DNA from 2 places in the Kribbella sp. NPDC004138 genome. Region 2 is predicted to be linked to the other one. Evidence: riboswitches for the same ligand, from Rfam matches in the RefSeq annotation. Region 2 holds a riboswitch; the other holds the start of a gene.
What was found. A riboswitch is a leader RNA that binds a small molecule or an ion and turns the genes downstream of it on or off. The one in region 2 is predicted to bind glycine.
Positions count from the first base shown of each region.

Region 1 (14,913 bases), on a different contig from region 2:
TGAGCAAGGGAACGGTCGGCGGCGGCGGCACGACGATGCTGCGGCGGATCAACGTCGCCTCGGTCCTGGATGCGGTCCGCCGATCCGCGCCCGCGCCGCTGCGCGTCGCCGAACTGGTCGAGCGCACCGGACTGGCGAGGCCGACGGTCGCCCAGGCCGTCGACGAACTGCTCGACGCCGGCTGGCTGCAGCAGCACGGCCCCGACTCCGCGGACCGCTCGCTCGGCCGCCCGGCCATCCGGGTCTCGCTGCGCGGGCGCGCCGCTCCCGTGCTCGGGCTCGACGTCGGCCCGCACCGGGTCACCGTCGGCGTCTCCGACCTGGCCGGCCGCAAGCTGTCGCTGGTACGGCGCTCCGGGCCCGGCTGGACCGCGCAGGAACTCCTCGGGGTCATCAGCGAGGTGATCAACGAGGCGCTCGCGGAGGCCGACGTACCGGCCGAGGACATCGCCGCCGCGGTGGCGGCGAGCCCGGGCATCGTGGACGAGCACACCGGCCGGGTCCAGCTGGTCCCGAGCGTACCGGGATGGTCGGCGATCGACCTGATCAAGCACGTCCGCGGCCTGCTCGACTGCCCGGTCATGCTGGACAACGACGCCAACCTGGCCGCGCTGGCGATCGCGGCCGCGCGCGGCGGGACCGGCACCCTGCTGGCGGTCCAGTGGGGTGAGCGCCTCGGCGCCGGCATCGTGATCGACGGCCGGCTGCACCGCGGCACCGGCGCGGCCGGCGAGATCGGCTTCATCGCCACCGACCCCGACGACGTGATCAACCCCGACGACAGCCGCGGCCCGCTGGAACGCGCGGTCGGCTCCGAGGCGATCGCGGCGCTGGGTCGTCAGGCCGCGCTGGACAACCCGCAGTCGCGGCTGGCCGAGCTCGGCGGCGAGCAGCTGGACACCGCGGACGTGTTCGCCGCGGCGGCGGAGCGTGACCCGGTGGCGCAGGCCGTCGTACAGCAGGTCGCTCGGGCGTTCGCGCGGGCGTTGGCCCCGTCTGTCCTCGTGCTGGACCCGACGGCCGTCGTGATCGGCGGCGGTGTCGCCCGCGCCGGCGCCGTACTGCTGGACGCCATCTCGGACCAGCTGCGCCTACTGACTCTCAACCACCCGAAGCTGGAGCTCTCCGCACTGGCCGAAGACGCGGTGGTGACCGGCGCGATGCGCATGGCCCTCGACGAGGTCTGGCAGCGCAAACTCCCGACACCAGCAATGACCAGCACTACTTAGGCCCCTTCACCAGCTTGGTACCGGGCGCGCCGCACCAGCAGGTGTAAGCGAGCTCGTACAACACCTGCCCCGCCCGATCCACCCGGCGGTCCAGGCCCGTCACCATACTCATCGGCAGCAACATGCGCCGGTCACACGCCGCACAGGTGATGACGATCATCGCGCTCGCCAGCCGTAGGCGCGGTTCACGTACAAGCGGTGAATCCGCCGCCAGTGCGCCTGAACATCGTCGACCCACCACTTCCATCGCACCATCCGCTCACCTCACTGCAGAACGTCACTGCCACGACTGTTTCAGTAGATTGAGCGTACGACAGTCGCCGGCGGAGTGGAAGTAGCCGGGCCCGCTACACGAGCCGATCAGGAGGACGCCCGCCCGGCCGAGTGTTGGCTGGACGTGCTGCAATTGAGTACATGGCCAGGAAGGCACTACCACGCCGCCCCCAGCCACTGGACGTCACTGGCACCGCAGATGTGCAAGCGGAGATCGACGCACTCTCCAGCCGGTTGTCGAAGGTCCCAGCGGCGGATGGCGGCCTGGAGTGGGACGCGAACAGCAAGCGGGTGACCGTCAGGCTGGTCGGCGCTCTCGACGAGACATCGTCAATCGTCGAAGTTGTGAAAGCGTCGGTTCTGACCACAGCGCAGAGCTTGATGGCCAGAGGCTTCACCGTTGAGTTCCAATCGGTCCGCTATTCGCGGGCCGAACTGGAACAGCTGGCGATCCGGCTGTTCGCCACCGTGGAGGAGTGGGCGCCGGGCCTGACGACGTACTCCAGCCGGACCGGCACCCGCACGGGCCTCGGTGGAGGCTGGGACGCGGAGAAGAACCGAGTGGTGCTCGAGGTTCCGCACGACGAGAGCCAGGCATGGATCGAGCGAGTGAGTGCGCTGAACGACGACCGAATCACGGTCGAGACCTACCTGCCGACACCCGGCGGCATCGAGTCAAGGCGCCCGAGACTTTAGCCCAAGCCTGGAGTCGATCGTCCGGAGACCGCGGTGGCGATGGCGTCGGGGCGGTCCAGGTGGACGAGGTGGGCTGAGTTGGGGAGGACCTCTACTGTTCCGCCCAGGCGGGCGGCCAGGCGTTGCTGGCCTGCCAGCCAGCGCTTGGCGGTGAAGCGGGAGGTGCCGCCGGTTGCCACCAGCACGGTCGTGGGAGCTATGGGGTCCACCGGATCAGCGACCAGTTTGGCGACCTCGGCGGCAAGCTCCCAGCTGCCGGCCAGTTCGTCCCAGAACAGCAGCCACGAACTGTCCCCGCCGTACCTCGCCCTGGCTGTTGCCTTTGACAACAGGTCGTGGTTGGACATGCTGCCGAGCCGCACGATCAGCCGCCGGACCGCGGGACCGAGCAACCGCGGTACGCCGACCCGCCCGAGGAACCGCGCCGCCGCCCGCACGGCCCGGTCCCCGCGCTTCCCGGGGTAGAACGCGCGCAGCCCCGTCTCCGAGGTGAGACTGGTGTCGACCAGCACCAACCTGGTCACCTCGTACGGCCGCGTCAGCGCCCACCGCAGGACGGCCAGTCCACCGATGGAGTGGCCGACCAGCCCGATCTCCGCGTCAGGCTGTACGCCGGCGGCCGCGCGCAACGCGTCCACGCCGGACGAGATCGGCGTCCGCCACGGATCGATGACGCGCACGTCCTCCCCCGGCAACAACTCCACCACCCGACCGAACTCCTCCGGAGTCTCAGCCAGGCCAGGCACCACGATCCACGTCACGGTCATCGAGGTAAAGCGTGCCTCAGACCTGGTAGCAATGTCCCCAGCATTACGCAGACGAGCAGTACCGCTACGCGTTGGAGGATGCCTGGAGCGTGCAGGTCGTTGCCGGTGACGACGTCGTAGCCGGTCTGCAGGCCGAGCCAGGTCTGCGTCACTACGACCCCAAGAGCGAGTACGCCGACCGCCTTGCCTCGGGCTCCGACCCAGCCGGACCGGCGGAGGACCAGGACCGCGAAGACGCCCATGGCGATGCTGCCGAGGCCTGCGAGCGTCGAGGTCACCTCGTGGAGGACCAGCGCCACCCCGACCTGGCCGTTCGCCTCAGCCGCCCGGCACGCGGCACTGGCGGATGGTGCGCAGTCCATCGGCGAGAACGAGTCGAACAGTGTGCCGAGGCCGAAGACCGCCGTACTGGTCAGCAGACCGGTCACTTCCCGCCGGAACCGTGCTGCCGGTCTGGCCAGCAGTACGGCGACCAGCAGCAACACGCCCGTCGCCAAGTCCATAACCCGTGCGTACAAACTCGTGGGCTGGTCCCGCGCGCCCAGCTCACTGAGGAACGAGTGCTGGACGTCGAGCGGAAAGCCGGCCGCCGCCTCCAGCAGCAGGCTGCAGTACAGCACACCGGCAGCGAGCATCAGGTTGCGAATGAGGCGGTAGGGAAGGGCGGCCATGGCTACACCGTGTCATGTCAACCTAAGTATTGACTGTGGCGTCAGCTGTACTGTCGAGGTAGTGCTAGGTCGACCGAAGTCACAGCGAACTAGTGGGATGATCGGCTGGTGCGGTCGGAACAAGCAGCAGTGATCCCGGCGTGGCAGCACCGGGCCGCGGTCTGGGTGGGCCGCGTCGTCGTGCTTGCCTCGGTGTGGTCGTTCATCGCCATCCCGTTGCACGTCGCCGCCCCGAAGCTCGTCAAGCACGTCGACTTCGCGTTCGACTTCGTCGGGATCCCGGCCGGGCACACGATCTTCTCCGCGGTCTACCTCGCGGTGGTCGGCAGCGCGTTGCTGCGCGGGAAGCGAGCCGCACTGCTCTGGGTGCTGTGGGTCTTCGAGGCGCTCTGGTTCCTCGCCCAGGTCGCCGGGATCGCGTTCACCAGCGTCCGGCTCGCCAACCCGACCGACGCGGAGCTGCTGCGCGACTTCGGTCCGGCCAGTGTCCAGGATCTGGAATGGGGCATCGTCCAGGCGATCGTGGTGGCCGCGATCGTCGTCCTGCTGTGGAAGATCCGGGGCGCCTTCCCGGCCCGGCTGGCGCCCGGTAGCCGGCGGCTCGCGATCGGCGCGCTGGTGTTCGGCATGCTGATCTCGATCGCGGTCAGCATCACGCTCACGCAGCTCTTCCCGCGCACGCTCGTCGGGCAGCGGCAGAAGATCGGCTGGGCCGTGATCGCCGCGCTCGGTCAGTCCCGCAGCAAGATGGGCGGGCACGAGGGCCACGGCTGGATCGGCCTGACCGTCGGCGCGATCTCGGCGGCCTCGCTGGTGATCGCGTTCTGGATCTTCCTCCGCTCGGTCCAGCGCGTCCGGTACCTGACCCAGTCCGAGGAGCTCGAGGTACGGCGCCTGCTCCTGCTGCACGGCGAGCGGGACTCGCTCGGGTACTTCGCGACGCGCCGCGACAAGGCCGTCGTGTTCGCACCGGGCAACGACGCCGCGATCGCGTACCGGGTGGTGAACGGCGTCAGCCTGGCCAGCGGGGATCCGCTGGGCGACCCGGTCGCCTGGCCCGCGGCGATCCAGAGCTGGCTGACCGAGGCCCGGCGGTACGGCTGGTCGCCAGCCGTCCTGTCGGCGAGCGAGGAGGCCGCCCAGGCGTACGTCGACGCCGGGCTGCGCGCGTTGTCGATGGGCGACGAGGCGATCATCGACGTCGCGGACTTCACGCTCGAAGGCCGGACGATGCGGCCGGTGCGGCAGGCGGTGACGCGGGTCCAGCGGGCCGGGTACCACGCCGAGGTCGTGCGGCACGGGGACCTGTCGCCCGAGGCCTTGACGCAGTACGTCCAGCTCGCCGAGCAGTGGCGCGGGGCCCGGACCGAGCGCGGGTTCTCGATGGCGCTCGGCAGGCTCGGCGATCCGGCCGACGCGCGCTGCGTGATGGTGATCGCACGGGACGCCGAAGGCGCCGTCCGCGGGCTGCTCTCGTTCGCTCCGTGGGGTGTCCGGGGCGTGTCGCTGGACCTGATGCGGCGCGATCCCGAGTCCGTGAACGGCTTGATGGAGTTCATGGTGACGTCGCTGGTCGACGCCTGCGTGGACCTCGGCGTGCACCGGATCTCGCTGAATTTCGCGATGTTCCGGGAGATCTTCAGCGATGCCGAGCGAGTCGGCGCCGGGCCGGTGCTGCGGCTCACGAGCGCGTTGCTGACCGCGGGTTCACGCTTCTGGCAGCTGGAGAGCCTGTACCAGTCGAACGAGAAGTACCTGCCGCGCTGGTCGCCGCGGCTGATGTGTTACTCGCGCGGTGCGTCGCTCGCGCAGGTCGTGTTCGCGGCCGGTACCGCGGAGGGCTTCCTGCCCGCGCCGCGGCCGTGGACCCGCGTCGACAGCGTCGAGACGGCCGAGCGGCACGCGATCATGGCCGCGGACGGCCGCGCGTTCGCGACCGCCGTCCACGAACAGGAAGAGGAGTTGCTGCGGCCGGCGCTGCCGACCCGCAAGCTCACCGAACAGGAGCAGATCCGCCGGACGAAGCTCGCCGAGCTCGTTGCCGCGGGCATCGACCCGTACCCGGTCGAGGTACCGCGGACGGAGACGCTGGAGCACGTCCGGGAGCGGTACCCGAACCTGCCGCCGGACCACCACACCGGCCACACCGTGTCCGTGACCGGCCGCGTGCTGCGGATGCGGAACCACGGCGGCCTCGCGTTCGCCCAGTTGCAGGACGGGCTCGCCCAGCTGCAGGTGATGCTCACCGCCGCGTCCTGCGGCGACGTACCGCTGGACCGGTGGCGGCGGCTCGTCGACATCGGTGACCACGTGAGCGTGACCGGCGAGGTCGTGACCAGCCGCCGCGGCGAGCTGTCGGTCGCGGCGACGGACTGGGTGATGGCGGCGAAGTGCCTGCACCCGTTGCCGGACAAGCGGAAGGGGTTCACCGATCCCGAGGCGCGGGTCCGGCAGCGGCACCTCGACCTGGTGATGAACCCGGACTCGCTGCGGATGATGCAGCAGCGCAGCGCCGCCGTCCGCGCGCTGCGCAACGGGTTCGAGAACCGCGGGTTCATCGAGGTGGAGACGCCGATGCTGCAGGCGGTGCACGGCGGCGCGAACGCGCGGCCGTTCGTCACGCACATCAACGCCTACGACACCGAACTGTTCCTGCGGATCGCGCCGGAGCTGTTCCTGAAGCGGCTGATCGTCGGCGGGATGGGCAAGGTCTTCGAGCTGAACCGGAACTTCCGCAACGAGGGCGCGGACGCGACCCACAACCCGGAGTTCACCTCGGTCGAGGCCTACCAGCCGTACGCCGACTATCACGTGATGCGCGAGCTCACCCGCGAGCTGCTGATCGAGGCCGCCACCGCGGTGTACGGCAAGCCCGTCGTCCGCCGCGACGGCGAGGAGATCGACATCTCCGGGGAGTGGCCGGTCGTCACGGTCCACGACGCGGTCGGCCGGGCGGCGGGTACGGCGATCGACTCGGAGACGCCGGTCGAGCGGCTCCGCGAGCTGTGTGCGGAGCACAACGTCCACACGACCTTCGAGATGTCGGCCGGCGAGCTCGTGCTCGAACTGTACGACGAACTCGTCGAGCCGGCCACGACGCTGCCGACGTTCTACACCGACTTCCCGCTCGAGACGTCGCCGCTGACCCGTAACCACCGCACGAATCCGCGCCTCGCCGAACGCTGGGACCTGGTCGCGTTCGGCGCCGAGATCGGGACGGCGTACTCCGAACTCGTCGACCCGGTCGAGCAGCGGCGCCGCCTCACCGAGCAGTCCCTGAAGGCGGCCGCGGGCGATCCCGAGGCGATGTCGCTGGACGAGGATTTCCTGTCGGCACTGGAGTACGCGATGCCGCCGACCGGCGGTCTGGGCATCGGCGTCGACCGGGTGATGATGATGCTGACCGGCCAGAACATCCGCAGCACGCTGGCGTTTCCGTTCGTCCGTCCCGCACCACGGGACTGATGCCTTACCCTGGACAGCTCACGGGTTGGGGAGACCCTGGGGGTGGGGATGAAGCGCTGGCTTGCGCTCAGTATCGGGGTGTGTCTGGTTGCGGGCTGCGGCGGGAAGCCGGAGGCCGCGCCGAGCCCTGGCACGTCGGCTTCCAACAGCGCCGTGCCTGCGCCGGCGTCATCGGTACCGACCGCCGGTCCGTTGGATACGGCGGCTTACCAGGCCGAGCTGACCCGCATCGACCAGGTGCTGGCCGGTCCGGCGCGAGCGCTGACCCGGGTCCGGACGGCCGAAGGCTTGAGCGAGGCGATGAGCAGCCTTGCGGTGTCGCTCAACACGGTCGGGGTCCGGCTCGCCGCGCTGACGGTGGCGTCGCGGCTGACCGGGGCCCACGCCCTGCTCCAGGAACGCATCGGCGTCGCGGCGACGCGGCTGACGAGTTCGGTGCAGAAGACCGAGGAGGACGCACGCTGCGGCGGCACCGCGTACACCTCTCAGAAGGTGCAGCGACAGCTGCGCACCGACCTCGGCACCGCGCTCGCGCAGCTGCAGCGACTCCGGCTGACGTTCGGCAAGACGCTCCCTGATCCGGGTCCGGCGCCGGAACAGACACGGCCCGACAACGGCGACGTGCTGGTACGGCGGGGTGCGAACGGAATCGGCCGGCTCAAGATCACCAACGGTACGTCCAAGGACGTGGCGATCTCGATCGTCGGCGACGGGCAGCCACCCGGGAGTCCACAGGTGATGGTCTACCTCCGGGCGACCCAGTCGGCGACCGTGAACCGGATCTCCGGCGCGTACCGCCTGTACTTCAAGAGCGGCACGGACTGGGACGCCGACCACCGCAGGTTCCTCGCGGACTGCACGTTCAAGAAGTTCGACCAGACCTTCGGCAAGAACCAGGCCTGGCAGGTCAATCTCCAGCCCCGGCCGGGCGGCAACGCCGACACCACCGAGGTCGAGGCCTACTAGAGGCCGAGCTTGTCGAGCAGGTGGCCGAGGATGCCGCCGAGGCCCCCGGAGGGCTGATCGGGGTTGTCAGGTGTCGATGGCGGAGTGCTCGGCGTGGTGCTGGTCGGGGATGCCGTCGGGCTCGTCGACGTGCTCGGACGGCTGGTCGGCGTCGTGGTCGGGTCGGTGGACGGCGGCGCGGTCGGTACTGTCGGCGGCCGTTTCGTCGCGACCGGGATGGTCGGCTCGGTGGTCTGCACGATCTGCGGCGTCGGCGTGCCCTCGGCGGGCGTGGGGTACGGCGTGCTGAGACCGACCGGCACCTGGACCTCGCCCGTCTTGGTTGCGCTCGGCAACGGCGTCGGCACCGTCGTCGGCGTGACGCCGGGCGTGGCCGCCGGGGTCGTGCTGGTGTGGGGCGGGAGCACGGCGACGTTCTGCGTCGGCTCGCCCGGCTGCGGGCCGGCGATCGGCGCGGCCGGCTCGGGTCCGCCGCCGGGCAACGGCAGGAAGCCCGCACCGATCCGCGGGCCGCCGAGCAGGGCGACGAGAACCAGCGCGAGGTAGCAGGACAGCAGCAGGCCGGCGCCGGCTGCGACCTGGCGGCGACGTCGCGGGTTCTGCCAGGGCGGACGGCGGGAAGCCGTGGCAGAAATTGGATTCACAAGTCCCGGAGGGTATCGGTTGACGAGTAGTTTCAAACAGTAGGTGGAAGAAATTCCACGGAGAAACTCAATAGTCTAGTAATTCTGAACCACTTACGCATTCGTAGGAATGCGGTGCGTTAGCTGACAACGCGCCGATCTGCATCACACCAGCCGTTTTCCTCTGCCAACCTGCTCTCATGAATCTGGTGCTGCTGCACGGTCTGGGAGCCAACGGCCGGGTCTGGGACGCCTGGCCGGATGCCGCGTACGCTCCCGACCTCCCCGGCCACGGCTCGGCGGCCGCGCTCCCGTCGTACACCTTCGCCGCCATGGCCGCGGCGATCGCCGCAGATCTTCCGGTACGCCGGGACGTCGTCGTGCTCGGTCATTCGCTCGGCGGCGTGATCGCACTCGAGCTGGCGAGCGGACGGTACGACGTCACGGTGAGCCGGGTCGTCGCGCTCGGAGTGAGAGTGAGCTGGACGGCCGACGACCTCGGGCGGGCGAACGCGCTGGCGCAGAAGCCGGTCGCGTGGTTCGAGAGCCGCGACGAGGCAGCCGCGCGATTCCTCAGGGTCTCCGGCCTCCAAGGGCTCGTGGACCTGGCCGACGCCGTCGTGGACCACGGTCTGCTGGAAGACAACGGCCGCTGGCGTCTCGCCCTGGATCCCGGGACCTTCGGTGTCGGCGCGCCGGACATGCCCACGCTGATCGCGGCGAGTCAGGCCGAGGTGGTGCTCGCGCGCGGCGAGCGGGACCCGATGAACAGCGACGCCGAACTGCACGCCCTGCACGACCAGGTCGTCACGCTACCCGGCCTCGGGCACAACGCGCAGGTCGAGGACCCGACGGCGGTGGCGGCGCTGCTCAGGTAAGGGCCTGCAGGCCGATCACCGACAGCAGGCGGAGCTTCTCGGCGGCTTCGCTGTTGGGCGCGGCCGTGTAGACGACGATGCGCAGGTCGCTGCCCGGGACGGCGAGCACGTCGCAGTCGATGTCGAAGGTGCCGACGTCGGGATGCCGGATGGTCTTGCGCTCGGTCTGGTGGAAACCGACGACGGGCTGGTCCCACAGCTGCGCAAACTCGTCGTACCCGGTCCGGAGCTCCTCGATCAACGCCGTCAGGTCCGGGTCGTGCGGGTAGCGGGCGAGGGAGGCGCGCAGGTCGGTGACCATTGCGACCCGGAAGTCCCGCTGCTGGTCGGCGGTCTGCACGACGCGGTCGCCCGAGCCGGCGAAATGCAGGTAGATGATGTTCCGCCACCGGCCTTGCCACGTCGACGGATCGCCGATCATCGCCGCGAACAGCGGGTTCCAGGTGATGATTGTCCAGGCGGCGTCGCAGACGCACAACGGCGCGCCTTCCAACTGGTCGACGATCCGCTGCACCCCCGGCGGGATGTACGCCGAGATGCGTCCCGGCGACGGCTCGACCTCGCCCGCGAGCACGAACAGATGGTTGCGCTCGGCATCGGACAGCCGGAGCGCGCGGGCCAGCGCGGTCAGCACCTGGACGGACGGCGACTCCGACCGGCCCTGCTCCAGCCGCACGACGTAGTCGACCGACAACCCGGCGAGCTGCGCCAGCTCCTCGCGCCGCAGCCCCGGCGCCCGGCGCTTCCCACCCGACGGCAGGCCGACCTCCGACGGCGTCACGCGATCACGCCACGCGTGCAACGTCCTGCCGAGCTCGCCCATGTCCTCCAGTATCCCGGCCCGGCGGCTGATCAGCCTGGTACTGCCATTCCCTAGGACACCGCGGGTACTACCTGGTCCGGAACCCCGGCGCGAGGGTGGAGCCATGACCACGACACTCATCACCGGGGCCAACCGGGGCCTCGGATACGAAACCGCCCGCCGGCTGGTCGAGGCCGGACACACCGTGTACGTCGGCGCCCGGGATCCCCAGCGCGGCAAGCAGGCCGCGGACGAACTCGGCGCGCACTACCTCCCGCTGGACGTCACCAGCGACGAATCGGTCGACGCCGCCGCGGAACAGCTCACCGAGCTCGACGTACTGATCAACAACGCCGGCATCCCCGGTCCGTTCAAGGAGGCCCGGGATCTGACGGCCGACGAGTTCCATCAGGTGTTCGACCTGAACGTCTACGGGCCGGTGCGGATGATCCACCGGTTCCTGCCGCTGCTCGAGCGCAGCGCCGACCCGGTGATCGTGAACGTGTCCAGCGGGCTCGGCTCGATCGCCGCCGCGGTGCAGGCGGACGCGATCGACACGGTGCCGGTGTGGGTGCCGGCCCCGGCGTACGGCGCCTCGAAGGCGGCGCTCAACATGCTGACGGTGCAGTACGCGAAGCAGCTGCCGAACCTGCGGATCAACACCGTCGACCCGGGCTACACCGCGACCGACTTCAACGGCCGCACCGGCTACCAGACCGTCGAGGAGGGCGCGGACATCATCGTCCGGCTCGCCATGATCGACAAGGACGGGCCGACCGCGGAGTACCTGAGCCTGCACGGAACCATCCCCTGGTGATCACGGGGTGATCAGGGGGTCAGCACTCGATGACGTTGACGGCAAGGCCGCCGCGGGAGGTCTCCTTGTACTTGATCTTCATGTCCGCGCCGGTCTCGCGCATGGTCTTGATGACCTTGTCGAGGGTGACCACGTGCACGCCGTCGCCGTGCATCGCCATCCGGGCCGCGTTGATCGCCTTCACCGAGGCCATCGCGTTCCGCTCGATGCACGGGATCTGCACCAGCCCGCCGACCGGGTCGCAGGTCAGGCCGAGGTTGTGCTCCATCGCGATCTCGGCCGCGTTCTCGACCTGCTGCGGCGTGCCGCCCAGGACCTCGCAGAGACCGGCCGCGGCCATCGAGCAGGCGGACCCGACCTCGCCCTGGCAGCCGACCTCGGCGCCGGAGATCGACGCGTTCTCCTTGTAGAGCACGCCGATCGCGCCGGCCGTCAGCAGGAACCGGACCGCGCCGTCCTCGGTCGCCCCGGGCACGAAGCGCCGGTAGTAGTGCAGGACGGCCGGGATGATGCCGGCGGCGCCGTTGGTCGGCGCGGTGACGATCCGGCCGCCGGAGGCGTTCTGCTCGTTGACGGCGAGCGCGAACAGGTTCACCCAGTCCATCACCTTGAGCGGGTCGACCGACCACGGGTCCTGGCTGAGCTTCTTGTGCAGCGCGTGCGCCCGGCGCGGCACCTTGAGCCCGCCGGGCAGGATGCCCTCGGTCTCGCAGCCCTCGCGGACGCAGTCCTGCATCACCTGCCAGATGTGCAGCAGGCCGTCGCGGACCTCGTCCTCGGTCCGCCAGGCGAGCTCGTTCGCGAGCATCACCTCGCTGATCGACAGCTGCGATTCCCGGCACCGGTCGAGCAGCTCCGCACCGGTCGTGAACGGGTACTTCAGCGGGGTGGTGTCCGGTACGATCCGGTCCCCCGCGGCGGCGTTCTCGTCGACGACGAACCCGCCGCCGACCGAGTAGTAGGTGCGCTCCCGCAGCACCGCGCCGGCCGCGTCGCGGGCCACGAAGATCATCCCGTTCGGGTGGTACGGGAGGGCCTTGCGGCGGTGCATCAGCAGGTCGGTGTTCTCGTCGAACGCGATCTCGTGAGTGCCGGCCAGCAGGATCCGGCCGCGTTCGTGGATCGTCTCGACGCGGGCGTCGACCGAGTGCGTGACCACGGTCTCCGGGTCGGCTCCCTCGAGCCCGAGCAGGACGGCCTTGTTGCTGCCGTGGCCGTGCCCGGTGGCGCCGAGCGAGCCGAAGAGCTGGGCCTCGACGGTCGCCGTCGCGGCGAGCAGGCCGTCGTCGGCGAGGCCGAGCGCGAAGGTCCGGGCGGCGCGCATCGGTCCCACGGTGTGGGAGCTCGACGGGCCGATCCCGACACTGAACAGGTCGAAGACGCTGATCGCCATCGTGTGGAGGTTCCTTCCGGTCGCCGTTGACCGTTTGGTGTCCTCCCCGCTCTGTCAGGCGGATGCCTTCCAGAGGTGCCTCGCCCGCGCGGTGAAGGTGCCTGAGAGATTCTTGGGGAGAGTTGCTCCTACGGCGCCCGGTTCGTGTCCGGGTCTCTCCCGCACGGGTTCATGCGGCTGTTGAGTTTGCTGATGCTGTGGACGGTACGGGGGTCCGCGGGGCCGCGTCAATCCGGCCGGTGCGGACCGCCCAGATCTCGAAGAACCAGGTGAACAACGGGGGAACGCTTGCCGCCAGCGCGGCCAGCGTCACCGGCCAGGACCAGCGCAACGGACCGCGTACGGCGAGCACGGTGACCACGTAGACGACGAAGATGCCGCCGTGGATCGGCCCGAAGATCTTCACCCCGATCTCGTTGTCGGACAGCACGTACTTGAACAGCATCCCGATCAGCAGTCCGGTCCACGAGATCGCCTCGGCGATCGCCACCGTCCGGAACCACGCCGCATGTTTGGTACTCATCACGACCGACCCTAACAAGGCCCCCAAGCCGTGATCGGGGTCATCCGGGGCTCGTCCCCGATGCCGCCAGCAAGCGATTGCCCGAAGGATCGTCGGCATGACGTTCATCCGACGCGCCCTGGCCGGCGCAGTAGTACTCGGCGTCGCAGGCGCCGGGCTGACGGCCACCGCCTCCGCGACCAGCCCGCCGCTGCACTGGGCCGACTGCAAACCTGAGGGCAAGGACGATCCCGCGGTGGTGGAGGGCTCGCAGTGCGCGACCCTGCAACTGCCTGTCGACTGGCGGAACCCGGGCGGGCCCACCTTCGGCCTCGCACTGGCCCGGAGAAAGGCATCGGAGCCGAGCGAGCGGGTCGGGGTGCTCGTGTTCGGCCCGGGCGGCCCGGGTGATTCCGGGGTCGACCGGATCAAGACGGGGATCAACCGGTTCAGCACGGACCTGCAGGACCGCTTCGACATCGTCAGCTTCGACCCGCGCGGTGTGGCACGCAGCAACCCGGTGAAGTGCTCCGCCGACCTGCTGAACAAGCAGCCGTCGCCGGTCATCAGGAGCGCGGCCGAGTTCACCGCCACCATCAACTACAACCGGCAGCTCGCCACGGACTGCCGTGAACACACCGGCCCGCTGTACGACCACATCGACACCTGGCAGACGGTGCGCGACATCGACGCCGTACGGCGGGCGCTCGGCGAGTCCACGATCTCGTTCCACGGCAGCTCGTACGGGACCCTGCTCGGAGCGCAGTACGCCGAGACGTACCCGCACCGCGTCCGCGCGATGGTGCTGGAGAGCGTCATCGACCACAGCTCCGCCCCGACGCGTGACTTCCTGGACGAGCAGGCGTCCGCGGGACAGGACTCGTTCGACGAGTTCGTGAAATGGTGCGACGCGACGACGAACTGTGCACTGCACGGCACCGACATCCACGCGCGCTGGGCGGACCTGCTGGCCACGTCGCCGGATCCGTTCACCTTGAGCTACTCGGTGTTCCGTGCGCTCTACGAACCGAAGTGGGCTGCACTGGCCGAGCTGCTGAAGGCCGGTGTGACTCCCCCGAAGCCCACGCAGACCGGCGCGTATCCCCTGGCCGTTTTCTGCCAGGACTGGAACCTGCCGGTCCGCGACTACCGCGAGTACGCCGCACACCTGCAGCGGCTCGCCCGCAACAACCAGGACCTGCGCTATCCCGGTCAGCTGATGGCAGTGTCGATCTGTCTCGGCTCTCCGCCGGCGAACAACCCGCAGCACCAGCTGAAGGTACGTGGGCTCAAGACACCGGTACTGCTCGCCAACGCGATCCACGACCCGGCGACCGGCTACTCGTTCGCACAGAGCGTGGAGCGCCAGCTCGGGCGGAACGGCGTACTGCTGACCTACCAGGGCTGGGGGCACGGCAGCTACACGAAGAGCTCGTGCATGCAGAGCGCAGTCGACGACTACCTGATCGCGAAGGACGTACCCGAGCGCGGCAGCAGCTGCGCCGCCGTACCACCGGCGGGGTAGCGGGTCAGACCGGCACGCCGGTGACTTCGAGGACCCGGTCCAGGTGATCGCCGCGGACCAGTCGCCCCGCCATCAGCCGGAGCTCGGCGCAGGCGCTCTCCAGCGCCTGCGCCTGGGTCCGGCAGTTGTCGACGTACCAGAACGGGTCGTCCGGTTGCGGATCGTCGGCGTCGTCGATGTCGGCGTACCAGTGCCGGCTGCCGCAGTTCACTACTCGCACACGCAGGTTCATGGTGTAACTCCCCCGTACCCAGGGATCCCGGGTTCCCCCTTTGGCCCCAGTCCAGGGCCGACTCGGCCTGGCGT
Region 1 is NZ_JBSGFZ010000010.1:77,120-92,032, reverse strand. It holds gene ACWEOO_RS16280 (ROK family transcriptional regulator) at 1-1,229, shown strand, start outside; gene ACWEOO_RS16275 (hypothetical protein) at 1,614-2,198, shown strand; gene ACWEOO_RS16270 (alpha/beta fold hydrolase) at 2,195-2,965, opposite strand; gene ACWEOO_RS16265 (DUF998 domain-containing protein) at 2,962-3,636, opposite strand; gene lysX (bifunctional lysylphosphatidylglycerol synthetase/lysine--tRNA ligase LysX) at 3,745-7,101, shown strand; gene ACWEOO_RS16255 (hypothetical protein) at 7,294-8,067, shown strand; gene ACWEOO_RS16250 (hypothetical protein) at 8,064-8,711, opposite strand; gene ACWEOO_RS16245 (alpha/beta fold hydrolase) at 8,891-9,568, shown strand; gene ACWEOO_RS16240 (helix-turn-helix transcriptional regulator) at 9,561-10,391, opposite strand; gene ACWEOO_RS16235 (SDR family NAD(P)-dependent oxidoreductase) at 10,495-11,187, shown strand; gene ACWEOO_RS16230 (L-serine ammonia-lyase) at 11,207-12,580, opposite strand; glycine riboswitch at 12,660-12,752, opposite strand; gene ACWEOO_RS16225 (DUF3817 domain-containing protein) at 12,750-13,103, opposite strand; gene ACWEOO_RS16220 (alpha/beta fold hydrolase) at 13,201-14,607, shown strand; gene ACWEOO_RS16215 (hypothetical protein) at 14,612-14,839, opposite strand.
Region 1: another riboswitch for glycine. It lies ahead of ACWEOO_RS16230 (L-serine ammonia-lyase); the one in region 2 lies ahead of gcvP (aminomethyl-transferring glycine dehydrogenase).

Region 2 (14,913 bases):
CCGCTCCCGCACCACACCGAGCAGCTCGCCCTCGTCGGCAACCCCATCCGCCGCGAGGCAGCCGACCACGGCCAGCGCCTGGTTGTGCAGCAGGTAGTAAGTCAGTCGATCGTCGACAATCGGGTCGTCAACCACCGCCAGCGTCGAGTCACGCAGCCCAGTGATCCCGAGCAGACCACGCAGGTACGACGATGCGAGGTAGTACCCCTGGTTGTCGCGGTACGCACCGCCCTTGATCCGCCCTGCCGCGTCGAGCCGCACCAGCGTGTTCTGTTGATGCGCCTCGAGGCCGATGCCTGTCTCGGCGTACAAATGCAGCATCGGGATCAACACGTTGTCGATGTACGCCGCCGTCCAGCCGGAAGGATCATCGGCGGCACAAGCGCTCAGCCGGCTCACACCACCGGGACGCGGCGCGACCAGACCCGCCAGGCAGGCGTAGCTGTTGACGTCGGCCGGCACCTCCCGCACCGCCACGTCCAGACCGGTCAACGTCGGTCCGCCCTCATCGAGCGCAACCCAGGCCGGGTCGCGGACGATGCTGAAGCGCGGGTGCGCGGTCGCCGTCCCCGCGTTGTACGCCGCGTCGAGCAGCCGGTTGATCTCCAGCCCGCGGCGCAGCTCGGTCGGCGTCGACTCCCGCCGCGAGTTCGTGATCCGCAGCCCGAGCGACAGCTTCAGCATCACCGCCAGGTCCGGATGGAACACGGTCCGCAGGCTGGACGTCGGGTACCACTGGGCGCCGGCCGGCCCCAAAGCCTTCACCCGGCCGGCAGAGACCAGCGAGGCGACCCGCGGGCGCGCGGCCACGGCGGACGCCTGCCACGGATGGGCCGGGATCAGCACCCGCCCCGCCGACGGGGTGATACCGGCCAGCGCGCCCATCAGCTGCACAGCGTCCAGTCCCTGCAGCGAGGGCGCGCCGGCCACCTGGTCCGACGACACCAGCTCGGCGTCGGCTTCGAACCAGTGCATGGCGAAGCGGCCGCCGAGCTCCGGCGAGTACGCCGCCAGCTCGTCACCGCTCAGTCCGTCCCGGCTCTTCGGCGCCGGATGGTTCAGATGCCCGAGCAGCAACGCCTGCTCGAACTCGAGGAAGCGTCCCGGCCCCCGTACGCCGTCGGCCTGGTCGACGAACAGCGACACGTTCCGCACCGACTCGGCCGTCCGCGCCGCCAGGTCGTCGATCTCGGCGGGATCCGCGTCCGCGGACAGCAACCGCACCAGCTCCTCAGGCGCCGGCCGTACGCCGTCCACCCGCACGTCGCCGAACTGGTGCAGCCCCGTCCGGGACGCGTGCTCGACCTGCGCCGTCACGGTCGACTCGCCGACCGGGAACGTCAACGGCCCGAGGGCGACCGGTACCGCCGACTCCCTCGTGTAACACCGCAGGATCGCATTCAGATGCGCATCGACCGCAATACTCACGCCGCTCCCTCGCCGGTCAGGACGTCGAGGCCGGTGGCCACGACCTGGTCGAGCAGGTCCTCGATGTCCGACGCCGTGGCATTCGGGTTCAGCAGCGTCAGCTTCAACGCGACCGCCGCCGGGCGGCCGCCGCGGGCCGGCAGCTTCGTCCGGCCGATCAGCACCCGGCCGGACGTCAGCAACCGGCGCCGGACCTCACCCTGGACGGCGTCCAGCGCGGACGCGTCCAGCCCCTGCCCGGCGACCCGGAACAGCACCGTGGTCAGGGTCACCGGCGCCAGCAGCTCCAAGTTGCTGTCGGCAACGACCCGGGCCGCGGCGGCGTGCGCGAGCTCGTGACAGGTGTCGAGCATCGTTCCCAGTCCGGCCCGTCCGTATGCCGCCAGCGTGGTGGCAACCTTGACCGCGTCCGGACGGCGCGTGGTCTGCAGGCTGCGACCGAGCAGCCCGTCCAGCCCGGAGTCGATGTCGTCGGCCGGGTTCAGGTAGTCGACCGAGCGGTCGAAGGCCGAGAATCGCGTCCGGTCCGCCACCAGCAGCACGCTCGTCGCGGCCGGCTGCCAGCCGATCTTGTGCAGGTCCAGCGTCACCGAGTCCGCGAGCGGCAGGTCGGCGACCAACGGAGCCAGCCGGTCGGAGAACAGCGCCCCGAACCCGTACGCCGCGTCGACATGCAGCCAGACGCCGTACTGCCGGGCCAGCGCAGCGATCGGTGCGATCGGGTCCACCGACCCGAAGTCCGTCGTACCGGCGGTCGCGATCACCGCCACCGGCGTCCGGCCGGGCCGGGCGAGCTCGGCGGCGAGGACGTCGGTCCGCATCCGGAAGTTCTCGTCGGACGCGATCGTGATCGCCGCATCCTCTCCGAGCCCGAGCGCGGCGCAGGCCCGCTGGACGGAGAAGTGCGCGAGCTCGGAGCAGAACACGACCGGCCGGTCGAGACCCTGCAGACCGTTCCGCCGGACGTCGACGCCTGCCGCGACGGCCGCACTGTCGCGCGCGATCAGGACCGCGAGCAGGTTCGAGATCGAGCCGCCGGGCGTCAGCACGCCGTCCGCCCGCGGACCGAACCCGGCCAGGCCGGCCAGCGCCTTCACGACCCACTGCTCGATCGCCAGCGTCGCCGGTCCTGAGTCGTAGGTGTCCATCGAGGCGTTCGACGCCGACGCCAGCGCGTCCGCGTCGACCGCGACCTGCAGCACGGGCGGCTGCAGGTGCGCCGCGGCGTGCGGGTGACTGAGGTCGATCCCGTGCTCGGCGAGCAGCCCCGCAATCAGGTCGAGCGCCGCGGACTCCCCCACGCCGGTCGACGGCACCCGCGGCTCGCCCAGCATCTCGGCAGCGCGCCGCAGCACCGCTCCCGGCGACCCGTGCGGCAACGGTCCACGCTCACGGTCCGGCACCGTCGAGGCCAACGGCCAACGCGCGGCGAACGGATCCTGAACGGGTGCGGGCGGCACTGTCACGGCGGACAGACGCGCGGGCTGCGACATCCAGATCTCCCGGGAAGTTGTCGAGTAAGGCAACCCTTACTAAGGCAGCCCTAACTTTTGCCCGGCTCACCCACCGTGTCAACTCGGCCACGGCCGGAGTGAACATCCTCACGATCCGAAGCAACCGGATCCCCACCTCGGTGCATCTCAATCATCAACTGAGCGAAAGGGGCGGCCATGACGAGTGTGCGCGCGATCCTGACCCGCGGCATGGTGCAGGCGGTGGCCGCGCTGGCGGTGCTGACCGGTCTGGCCGGCTGGATCGCCGGTGCACGGTACGGACACGCATTGGTCACCCTGGGGCTAGCGGTGTACATAGCGACGTTCTTCACCCGGCGCACGAGCTTCAGGCGCTCCTGGGGAACGCTCGAGCTGATGCAGGCGACCGGGGACGAGGCGCTGGAGCATGTCGAGGGCGCCGTCCGAAGCTTCCGGAAACTCGCGGCCAAGCGACCCGGCGAGGCCCGTCACCTGGCCAATGCTCTCGACAAGCAGTGGCAGCTGCTCAACGAACGAGACAAGCACGAGGAAGCCGTCGCGGCCGCCCGGGAAGCGGTCGAGACCTGGCGATCGCTGGTGGTCGACCACCCGGGGTGCCGCAGCAACTTGTCCAGGGCGCTGAACCATCTGGCGCTCAGCCTCGGCAGGCTCGATCGCGACAGCGAGGGCATCCAGTACAACGAGGAAGCGATTGTCGTGCAGCGTGCTCTGGTCGTGGCGGAGGAGAACATCTTGGCGCAGCACCTGGCCAACCAGGCGATCGGTCTGCGCAGATGCGACCGGTGGGAGGAGGCCCTACCCGTCGCGACGGAGGCGTGCGAGCTCTACCGGCGCGTGGTGCCCCTGAAGCCCGACATGCTCGAGGACGCCGCCCAGGCCGCGGAACGGCTGGTGACCACCCTCGGGCACCTCGACCGGCGCGAGGAAGCGGTCTCCGCGGCCCACGAATGGATCGGGTACGAGCGCGCCCTCGCCGAGGCGGATCCGGCCCGGGTGCCCGAGCTCGCCGAGGCGGTCCGCGTCCTCGGCGGGATCATGCTGCTCGCCCACCAGGACGACGGGCTGAGCTACTGGCGGGAGTCGTTGGAGATCCTACGGCGGGACGGCGGACACCCGGCGACGTACGCCGCGCTGTGCAGCACCGTCGGGCGCGGGTTCGCATCCGTCGGCGAACACGACGAGGCGCTGGCCGTGTACCGGACCGGTCTCGCCGTCCGCCGAGAACTCGCGGCCGCGGAGCAGGGACAGTTCGGCGACCTCCTGACCGAGCTCGCGGAAGCGGCCTTCTCGATGCGCGTCTACACGGGCAACAGTGAGCCGGCCGCCGCCCAGTTCACCGCCGAGGCGACCGCGCTCGCCCGCGAACACGCTTCGTCCATCAGCCGCGCCGCGCTGGCCGAGGCCGCGGATCTACTCGGCCGCGCCGAGTTCGCCGACGAGGCACGTGAGCTCGAGGAGCTCAGCGACCGTAAGGCATCCTCGTGAGGACGAAGGTGGCGACGTTCAGGTGGTCGATCGTGCCGCCGTCGCGGACGACGTGGAGCTTCTCGCCGGCCAGGTAGCCGTCGCGGCCCTGGTAGAGATCGGGGCCGAGAGGTGACAGGCGGGTAGTGAGGCCGCCTGACAGTTGGAGGATGCCGGCCGTCGCGGAAATGGTGACCGGCGTGTTGCCCCAGTACCAGTGGCCGAGCAGTTCGGCGCCCTGGGCGAGCGGCGGCTCCGGAAGCCACTCCTGCGTGAGCGGCGGCTCGTACCTCGTCAGGATCCGCACCAGGTCCGGTGCGAGGGAGGCGACCCGGCCGTACGTCGCGTTGCCCAGCGTCGCCGCTCCGACCCGGCGGACCCGGTCGACGAACAACCCGGCGAGGAAGCCCGGCATCGACCCGGTGTGACCGATCAGCAGATGCGGGTCGTCCGCGATCAGCCGCAGGCCCAGCCCGTACGACGCGTTCAGCCCTTCGCGCGGATCCGAGGCCACCGGCGACGCCATCTCCTCGACCGACTCCCGGCTCAGCACCTCGTGCAGCGGGTCGATCCAGAACCCGGCGTACCGCGCCAGGTCCTCGATCGTGCTCCACAGCTGCCCTGCCGGCGCCATCGCGCCCGAGTCGTACGACGGCTCCGGGTCGAGCTGCCCGCTGAACGGATGCACCGAGAACCCCTGCGCGGACGGCCCTTCCGGGAAGTACGTCGTACGCCGCATCTCCAGCGGATCGAGGATGCGCTCCCGCACCAGCTCCAGCCAGGACGCCCCGCGCAGCCGCGCCACGATCTCACCGAGCAGGCCGTACCCGAGGTTCGAGTAGTGGTGCCGCCGGTCTGCGGGGCCGGCGGCCTGCGAGTCGTTCATCGCCGCGGTCAGCTCGTCGAACGAGACGCCCGGATTGCGTTCCCACCAAGGGCCCTCGGGCTCGGCGTTCATCCCGCCGCTGTGCGCGAGCAGCTGCCGGACTGTCCGGTCCCCGAACGCGATCCCGGGCAGATGCTTGCCGACGGCATCGTTCAGCGCCAGCAACCCGTCGTCGCGGCACTGCATGATCAGCAGCGCCGTCATCGTCTTGGTGATCGAGCCGATCCGGTACTGCACGTCCGTGCCCGGCAACGCCCCGTCCGCCGTCGCGAACCGCCCACGCGATCCCGTCCAGACCAGCGCGCCGTCGCGCACCACCCCGGCGTTCACCGACGGCAGCTTCGACTCCCCCTGCGCCGCCGCGACCTCGGCGAACAGGGCAGCGGCGGTGTCAGGACGTACGGAAGTCACTCAAAGGCCTCCGGGGCGGGGCACGAGCAGATCAGGTTGCGGTCGCCGTACGCGCCGTCGATGCGGCGGACCGGCGGCCAGTACTTCGAGGTGCGGTCGACCGAGCGTGGGAACGCCGCCTCCTCGCGGGTGTAGGCGTGCTCCCACTTGTCGTTGATGACCGACTCGGCGGTGTGCGGCGCGTTCACCAGCGGGTTGTCGGCGGCCGGCCACTCCCCGGCGGCGACCCGGTCGATCTCGTGCCGGATCGCGATCATCGCGTCGCAGAACCGGTCCAGCTCGCCCAGGTCCTCGGACTCGGTCGGCTCGACCATCAGCGTGCCGGCGACCGGGAACGACATCGTCGGGGCGTGGAACCCGTAGTCGATCAGCCGCTTCGCGACGTCGTCGACGGTGATGCCGGTCTCCTTGGTCATCGGCCGCAGGTCCAGGATGCACTCGTGCGCGACCAGGCCGTTCTCGCCCGTGTACAGCACCGGGAACGCACCCTCGAGCCGCTTCGCCACGTAGTTCGCGGTCAGCACGGCGGCCTTGGTCGCTGCGGTCAGGCCCTCGGCGCCCATCATCCGGATGTACGCCCAGGAGATGGCGAGCACGCCCGCGGACCCGAACGGCGCGGCGCTGATCGGGCCGACACCGGACTCCGGACCGGCCTGGTCGAGCAGCGGGTGGTTCGGCAGGTACGGCGCCAGGTGCGCCGCGACCGCGACCGGGCCGACGCCCGGGCCGCCGCCGCCGTGCGGGATGCAGAAGGTCTTGTGCAGGTTCAGGTGACTGACGTCGCCCCCGAACTCGCCCGGCTTCGCGAGGCCGAGCAGGGCGTTCAGGTTCGCGCCGTCGACGTACACCTGGCCGCCGTGGTCGTGGACGATCCGGCAGACCTCGCGGACGCTCTCCTCGTACACACCGTGCGTCGACGGGTAGGTGATCATGATCGCGGCCAGCTTCTCCGCGTGCTCGGACGCCTTCGCGCGCAGATCGTCCAGGTCGATCGTGCCGTCGTCGTTGCCCTTGACAACGACGACCTTCATGCCGGCCATCACCGCGGAGGCGGCGTTCGTGCCGTGCGCGGAGGCCGGGATCAGGCAGACGTTGCGGTCCGCCGAGCCCTGGGCGCGGTGGTAGCCGCGGATCGCGAGCAGACCGGCCAGCTCACCCTGCGAGCCGGCGTTCGGCTGGATCGAGACCTTCGCGTACCCGGTGACCTCGGCCAGCCAGCGCTCCAGCTGACCGATCAGCTTCACGTAACCGGCCGCGTCCTCGATCGGCGCGAGCGGGTGCAGGTCCGCGAACTCCGGCCAGGTGACCGGCTCCATCTCGGTGGTCGCGTTCAGCTTCATCGTGCAGGAGCCGAGCGGGATCATCCCGCGGTCCAGCGCGTAGTCCATGTCGGACAGCTTGCGCAGGTACCGCAGCATCGCCGTCTCGGACCGGTGCGTGTTGAACACCGGGTGCGTCAGGTACTCCGTGGTCCGCGGTACGGCGACGGCGGGCGCGCCCAGCGTGTCGTCGTACTGTGCGCCGAAGGACTGGCAGACCCGGGTCAGCGTCGCCACGTCGGTCTTCTCGTCGCACGAGATGCCGACGTGATCGGCGTCGACGAGCCGCAGCCAGATCCCGTTCTGCCGGGCGGCGTCCACCACGTCGGCGGCGCGTCCGGGGACGCGGGCGAGGACCGTGTCGAAGAAGTCGCCGTGCACGACCTCGACGCCGCCGGCCCGCAGCGAGGCGGCGAGCTTGCCGGCGTACGAGTGCACACGCTCGGCGATCGCCTGCAGGCCGTCGGGGCCGTGGTAGACGGCGTACATCGACGCGACGACCGCGAGCAGGACCTGCGCCGTACAGATGTTGGACGTCGCCTTCTCGCGACGGATGTGCTGCTCACGCGTCTGCAGCGCCAGCCGGTACGCCGGGGCGCCGTCCGCGTCGACCGAGACGCCGACGAGACGACCGGGCAGCGACCGCTCCAGACCGGAACGCACGGACATGAAGCCGGCGTGCGGACCGCCGTAGAACAGCGGCACGCCGAAGCGCTGCGACGAGCCGATCACGATGTCGGCCCCGGCCTCACCCGGCGCCTCGAGCACCGTCAGCGCGAGCAGGTCGGACGCGACGGCGACCAGCGTGTCGCGCTCGTGCGCCGCCTCGATCAGCGGCTTCAGGTCGCGGACGGCGCCGTTGGAGCCCGGGTACTGCACGAGGAAGCCGAAGAAGTCACCCTCGGGCAGGCCGTCGGTGGTGTCGGCGACGACGACCTCGATACCCAGTGCCTCGGCGCGGGTCTGCACGACCGCGATCGTCTGCGCGAAGGTGTCGGCGTCGACCAGGAAGCGGTCGGACTTACTCTTCTTGTTCGACCGGTGCGCCAGCGTCATCGCCTCGGCGGCCGCGGTGCCCTCGTCGAGCAGCGACGCGTTCGCGGTCGGCAGGCCGGTCAGGTCCGAGACCACGGTCTGGAAGTTCAGCAGCGCCTCGAGGCGGCCCTGGGAGATCTCCGGCTGGTACGGCGTGTACGCGGTGTACCAGGCCGGGTTCTCGACCAGGCGGCGGACGATCACCGACGGCGTGAACGTGCCGTAGTACCCCTGGCCGATCATCGAGGTGGCGACGGTGTTGCGGGCCGCGAGCTGCCGCAGCTCGGTGAGCGCGTCCACCTCGGACGCGGGCTCGGGCAGCCGCAGCGCCTCGGCGGAGCGGATCGACGCCGGGACCGCGGCGTCGACGAGCGCGTCGACATCGGCGTACCCGAGGACTTGCACCATCCGCGCGATCTCGTCGGGACGCGGCCCGATGTGGCGGTCGGCGAACGTGGCGGAGAGTTGTTCGGTCATCAAGAGGCTCCGTTGCTGACGTGCTTCCGGTCGCCTCCCCCTCTGTCACGCACTACGCTCCAGAGTCGCCTGTGACACTCGGTCCATGGGCCTGAGAGGTTCCGGGGAGGAATTGCCCCTTCGGCGCCCGATGACACGGGACTCTCCCGAGTGCTGTGAACGGCTGTCCCGAGGCTACCAGGAATCCGCGCACAGTTCGGGCACGCAGGACCGAACGAGATGTCAGCCGGTCATCCGGGCGCGGCGGCGGGCGGCGAGTTCGTCGCGCGCATGGGCCTCGGAGTCGGCGTCGTCGTGGCCGTCGGCCCGCTCGGTCGGCAGCTCCGACAGCGAGCCCTCGACCTCCCGCCAGACACCGCCGAGCGCGATCCCGAACACACCCTGGCCGCCGGCCAGCAGATCGATGACCTCGTCCGGCGAGGTGCACATGTACACCGACGCGCCGTCGCTCATCAGCGTGATCTGGGTCAGGTCGTCGAAGCCGCGCTTGCTGAGGTGCGCGATCGCGGTCCGGATCTGCTGCAGCGAGATCCCGGCGTCGAGCAGCCGCTTGATCACTTTCAGCAACAGGACGTCACGGAAACCGTACAACCGCTGCGTTCCCGAGCCGGTCGCCGGGCGCACGGACGGGGAGACCAGGCCGGTGCGGGCCCAGTAGTCGAGCTGCCGGTAGGTGATCCCGGCCGCGGCGCAGGCCGTCGGCCCCCGGAACCCGACGTCCTCCGGCATCGGCCGCAGGTCGTCGTCGAACAGCAGACCCTGGACGCCGGCGGTGGCTGTAGCGGCAGCCATGGCCTCTGCGTGCGCGTCGGACGTCGACTGCGCCGTCAGATCCGTGTCCCCGGTGCGTGTCACGCCTGAGCCTCCCTGGATACCGACTGGAACGAGTCATCTGCGTGGAGTGACATCACCCCACGACTCCTTCACGGTAAGCCGCCGCCCGAACCGGGTCAACGACAACCGCGTCGAGCCGTGAGCGTGTCGCGACCGTCGTACGAATCGTTACCTAGCCGCACTTGCACCTTCTGCCGCACCACGGCGGGGCCGGGGTGTCAGCTCTTGTCGAAGTCCTCCGGGGTCACCTGGTCGAGGAACTCCCGGAACCGCTCGACCTCCTCTTCCTCCTCCACCTCGTCGGCGTCGTTCGCCTCGCTCTCCGGGACCGGGATGCCGGCCTCGGCGAGGATCTCGTCGGCGCAGAACACCGGCGTGCCGGTCCGCAGCGCGATCGCGATCGAGTCCGACGGCCGGGCCGAGATCTCGGTCTTGTCGTCGAACACCAGGATCGCCTCGAACACGCCGTCGGTCAGGTTCACGATCCGGACCTGGCTGAGCGTGTGCCCGAGCACCCGGATGGTCTCCGCGAACAGGTCGTGGGTCAGCGGCCTGGGCGGCTCCATCCCCTGCTGGGCGAAGGCGATCGCACTCGCCTCGGCAGCACCGATCCAGATCGGCAGGTATCGCTCACCTCCGACCTCCTTGAGCAGCACGATCGGCTGACTCGAGGGCATCTCCACCCGGACTCCGACCACGTCGACTTCGCGCACCCCTTCAGCCTACTCCGAGCCGAAGCACCGGGTGGGCCGAAGGGGTCACCTGTGGACGAAGGCCGTGCGGTCGCCTACGGACGCGGCAGGCGGGAGCGGACCAGAGCGGTGTGCAGCCGGACGGTGAGGGCGGCCAGCTCCCCGGTCTGTTCGGTACGGCGCGGCCCCGTGACCTGCTCGATCAGGCCGACCTCGCGGTCCGCCGCCGTCCGGAACGCCCGCAGGTGCCGCGGCTCGATCCCGTACGACGCCAGCTCGGCCGCGACCTGCGCGACGACGATCGCGTCGCCGCCGTAGTGGTTGCCGCTGGCCACCACCAGGCCGTGGCCTTCCAGCTCACCTAGCAGCTCCGAGGACACCCCGGCGGCCCGCAGCAGCTCGTCGCGGGTCAGCCGCAGCTCGGTGCCCGCGGCACCGAAGTCCTCGGCGACCGGCTGGCCGGGAGTCTGCGGCAACGAACTCGGCGCGACCGGTGGCCCCGCGGCCGCCGGACGCAGGCCGCGGTCGATCGCGCCGAGATGTTCCTTGATCACCTTCAGTGGCAGGTACTGGTCGCGTTGCGCGGTCAGCACGTACCGCAGCCGCTCCAGGTCGGCGGCGCTGAACTTGCGGTAGCCGGACGCCGTCCGGGCCGGCGTGACCAGCCCCTCGGCCTCCAGGAACCGGATCTTGGAGATCGTGACGTCGGCGAACTCGGCCTGCAGGAGCTGCAGCACCTCGCCGATGCCGCGGCCGCCCACCGGCCCTTCGGCGCTGGGATCAGGCTTGGCCACTGGCGTAGTACACCAGCCGGTACTTGCCGATCTGGACCTCGTCGCCGTTGTTCAGCAGGACCTCGTCGATCCGGTCCCGGTTCACGTACGTGCCGTTCAGGCTCCCGACGTCGCGGACCTTCACGCCGTACGGGTCCCGGCGGAACTCGGCGTGCCGGCGCGACACCGTCACGTCGTCGAGGAAGATGTCGCTGTCCGGGTGCCGGCCCGCGGTCACCACGTCGACGTCGAGCAGGAACCGGCTGCCCGCGTTCGGGCCGCGCTGCACGATCAGCAGGGCGGAACCGGCCGGCAGTGCGCCGACCGCGGCCGCGTCGTCGGCCGACAGCGGCTCACCGGTCTGCTGCTCCGGCTCCGGCTCGGCGCCGATCGGCGTGAGCATCGCGGTGTCGGTGACACCGGGTGTCGGCTGGGGGGTCGCCGGGGCTGCCGCCGGGCGGTCCGCGCCAGGCAGCATCGCTCCGCACTGCGAGCAGAACCGGCTGCCCTCGGAGTTCTCGTGCCCGCACTGGTTGCAGAACGGCATGCTGTGATCCTCCCGATCGCCGGCGGTCCGGCGACGTCTTCGATAGACCCCGTATTGACAGTGTGGACAGCGGCCTCAACCCTCGACCAGCGGTTGAGGCCGGTAACGCTACCAGCCAGTTGTCAGCTCTGGTCGAGCTGCCCCTTGTAGGCCTCGGCGTCCATCAGCGCGGCCACCTCGGCGGCGTCCTCGACCTCGATGTCGAGCAGCCAGCCCTCGCCGTACGGGTCGCTGTTCACCAGGTCCGGCTGGTCGGCCAGCGCCTCGTTGACCGCGGTCACGGTGCCGTTCACCGGGGCGAACAGGTCGCTCACGCTCTTGGTCGACTCCAGCTCGCCGCACGCGTCGCCGGCCCGCACCGCGCTGCCGACGTCGGGCAGCTGCACGTACACGATGTCACCGAGCTGGTCCTGCGCGAAGTCGGTGATGCCGACCCGCACGGGTCCTTCCTCGCCGGCCTTCAACCACTCGTGCTCGGCCGTGTACTTCAGGTCTTCGGGGTACACCTTCGTTCCTCTTTCACTCAAGTACAGCTACAGGGACAGCTACTTGGTCGGGCTGGGCGCCGGGCGAGCGTAACGATGCTCCTCCGGGACGTGCAAGGCGGTGATCGGGACGTTCCCGAGCTCGGTGACCTCGGCCGTTCCGCCCACCTGCGGGCCGGTCACCTCACTGACCAGACCGCCCGGGAAGTTGGCCGCCTCGGCCAGGTTGTGGGACTCCCCGATCGCCTCGATGACGTACGGCGAGTTCACCTTCTGGCCGTCGATCGAGATCCCCGGCGCGTCGTCGACGAAGTCCGTGCTGGCCACCACCCGGACCGACCCGTTGACCTGGATCGCCTCCGCGCCGGCGTCGCGCAGCTCCTCGATCGCGTCCAGCAGGTTGCTCGAGGTCATCTTGCCCTGCGGGTCGTTCAGCGTGATCCGGACCCCGGGGCCCTGCGCGGGCAGCGTACCGGCGAGGATGCCGAGGGTGCGGACCTGGGCCTCGGCCTGCTCGCGCGCGGTCTGCGCCTTGTCGGCGCTGGAGGACAGCGAGTTCTTCCGCTCCTCGAGGTCGGCGATCTCGCTCTCCAGCCGCCGGGTGTTCTGCCCGAGGCCGTCGAGGATCGCGATCAGGTCCTCGCGGCGGGCGTTCTGGTAGCCGTCGTCGGCCCGGTTCACCCGGACCTGCACGACCGCGACGCAGGCCACCAGCGCGAGCACGACCGCGACGATCGCCTGGCCGCGGGACGGCTTGAACCCGGCCCGCAGCCGGCGCAGGGCCAGGTTCGGCGTCCGCGGCTTCGGCTTGGGCATCGGTGTCGGGGTCCGCGGCGCATCGGCAGGCGAACCTGCAGGTGTGCCGGCAGGTGTGGTGGCAGGTGTACCGGCGGCCGGTTGCGCGGGTTTGTCCGGTGTCTCGTCGCTCATGTCAGGCCCGGAAGATGTGCCGCCGGATCGCGGCCATGTTGGTGAAGATGCGGATGCCGAGCACGACGACCACACCGGTGGACAGCTGCGACCCGACGCCGAGCTGGTCGCCCAGGTAGACGATCAGGGCCGCGATCAGCACGTTGGACACGAACGAGACGACGAACACCTTGTCGTCGAAGATCCCGTCCAGGAACGCGCGCAGCGCGCCGAACACCGCGTCGAGCGCGGCGACGACCGCGATCGGCAGGTACGGCTGCGCCCAGTCCGGGACGTCGGGCGCGACCAGCAGACCGATGACGACACCGATCACCAGCCCGAGTACGGCGATCATCTCGTTCTCACCTTCGCGTAGCGCAACGCGATGGTCGCATCGGCCGGCACCTGCAAGGAATCCTCCGTCGTGATCGTCATCCGGACATCGAAGTTGCTGACCAGGTACTGCACCCACTGCCCGCCGGAGCTCTGCGCGAACCGGGCGGGCATGGTCGCGGTGTCCCCGATCGCGAGCACCGTGTACGGCGGGGTCAGCGAACTGTAGTCAACGGTGATGGCACTGCCCGCGCCGCGGATCGCGGTCAGCGAGGTGATCCGGTGCCCGTTCACCGAGACCGCCTCCGCGCCGGACGTCCACAGGCCGTTGACGAGTTGCTGCAGGTCGACATCGAGCAGCCGGCCTTCCTTGGCGTCGGCGTCCTTGGCGTCGTCGATCACCGCCTTGATCCCGGGGCCGGTGACCGCGATCGCCCCGGTCTGCAGCTCCAGGTCGTCGAGCTTCTGCTGCAGCGCCGCGCCCGTGCTGTCGTTGCTCAGTCCGCTCGCCTGCAGCCGGCGGACTTCGTCGGCGAGCTGGGACTGGTGGATGCGCAGTTCGTTCAGCCGGGTGTCGGCCTGGTTGATGCGGGTAATCAGTTCCTTGCGCTGCTTCTCCGCCTCAGGCGCGCTGCGGTAGTTCTGCGCGGCGGCCACGGCGAGCAGGAAGCCGAGGACGGCGGCGGCCAGCACCAGCAGGATCCGGTGCCGGGAGCGGGTCTGCTTGCCGTCGGCGTTCGACCGGGTGCGGGCGGCGACGGCGTACCCCTCGTCGATCGGGTGCGCCACCAGGTTGTTCAGCAGTGACATCGACGCGTCGACGCGCCGAGGAGGCGTCTGCTGGGGGGCTTGCTGGGTCACCCGGCCGAGTCCTTGATCGGTTTGACCGTCTGGGTCAGGTGCCGCAACTGGGCGAAGTACAGCGCGCCGGCCCAGTAGTACAGACCGGTGCCCCAGATCGCGAACGCCCAGCCGAACACCCGGGCGAGCAGGTTGAGCGTGCTGTCGCCGTCACCGAGCAGCAGCAGCGGGAACGCGTACAGCAGACAGAAGGTCGCGGACTTGCCGAGGAAGTGCACCGGCAGCGCGTTAAAGCCACGGCGGTGCAGGGCCGGCAGGGTGAGCGTGAGCAGCACGTCCCGCAGCGGCAGCGCGATCGCCAGCCACCAGGGGATGATGTCGCGCAACGCCAGCCCGATGACGGTGGCGAAGATGTACAGCCGGTCGGCGACCGGGTCGAGCATCTGGCCCAGGCGGGTCGTCTGGTTCATCCGCCGGGCGATCTGGCCGTCGGCCCAGTCGGTGAACCCGGACACGGCCAGCACGAGCAGCGCCCAGCCGTCCTCCTCCGGCCCGAGGACCAGCCACAGGAACAGCGGCACGCCCAGCAACCGCAGGAAGCTGAGTGCGTTCGGGATCGTCCACACCCGGTCGGACACTTCCAAGTCCGGCACGCGACCCCTCCCTCTCTCCACCCTGGATACCCGTCGTAACTCTACTGGGGCGCCCCGACAGGTTTACGGCCGCCTGGCCCGGGGCACGCCCCGGCTTTCCCCTGATACCAGAACGCGCCTGCCCGGCGGCCGCTACGCCCGCGACGAACCAGTGACCCGATCGATACCCCCTGGTGATGCTTACGCTGAGCACATGAGGTTCCTCGTACTGATCTACGGCAACCCGGAGTCCCGGGCGGTATGGGACGCGTTGACGGATGAGCAGAAGAAGGAAGGCATGGCCGGGTACGCCGCCCTGCACGAGGCGCTGGCCGCGCGTGGCGAGCTGGTCGCGTCGGAGTCGCTCGACGCCCCGGAGCTCACCAAGCAGGTG
Region 2 is NZ_JBSGFZ010000005.1:206,304-221,216, forward strand. It holds gene ACWEOO_RS08840 (IucA/IucC family protein) at 1-1,428, opposite strand, end outside; gene ACWEOO_RS08845 (pyridoxal phosphate-dependent decarboxylase family protein) at 1,425-2,921, opposite strand; gene ACWEOO_RS08850 (hypothetical protein) at 3,099-4,406, shown strand; gene ACWEOO_RS08855 (serine hydrolase domain-containing protein) at 4,381-5,682, opposite strand; gene gcvP (aminomethyl-transferring glycine dehydrogenase) at 5,679-8,513, opposite strand; glycine riboswitch at 8,583-8,672, opposite strand; gene ACWEOO_RS08865 (MerR family transcriptional regulator) at 8,736-9,305, opposite strand; gene ACWEOO_RS08870 (bifunctional nuclease family protein) at 9,566-10,060, opposite strand; gene ftsR (transcriptional regulator FtsR) at 10,135-10,833, opposite strand; gene ACWEOO_RS08880 (FHA domain-containing protein) at 10,820-11,359, opposite strand; gene gcvH (glycine cleavage system protein GcvH) at 11,482-11,865, opposite strand; gene ACWEOO_RS08890 (DUF881 domain-containing protein) at 11,905-12,660, opposite strand; gene ACWEOO_RS08895 (small basic family protein) at 12,776-13,108, opposite strand; gene ACWEOO_RS08900 (DUF881 domain-containing protein) at 13,105-13,947, opposite strand; gene ACWEOO_RS08905 (CDP-alcohol phosphatidyltransferase family protein) at 13,944-14,540, opposite strand; gene ACWEOO_RS08910 (YciI family protein) at 14,734-14,913, shown strand, end outside.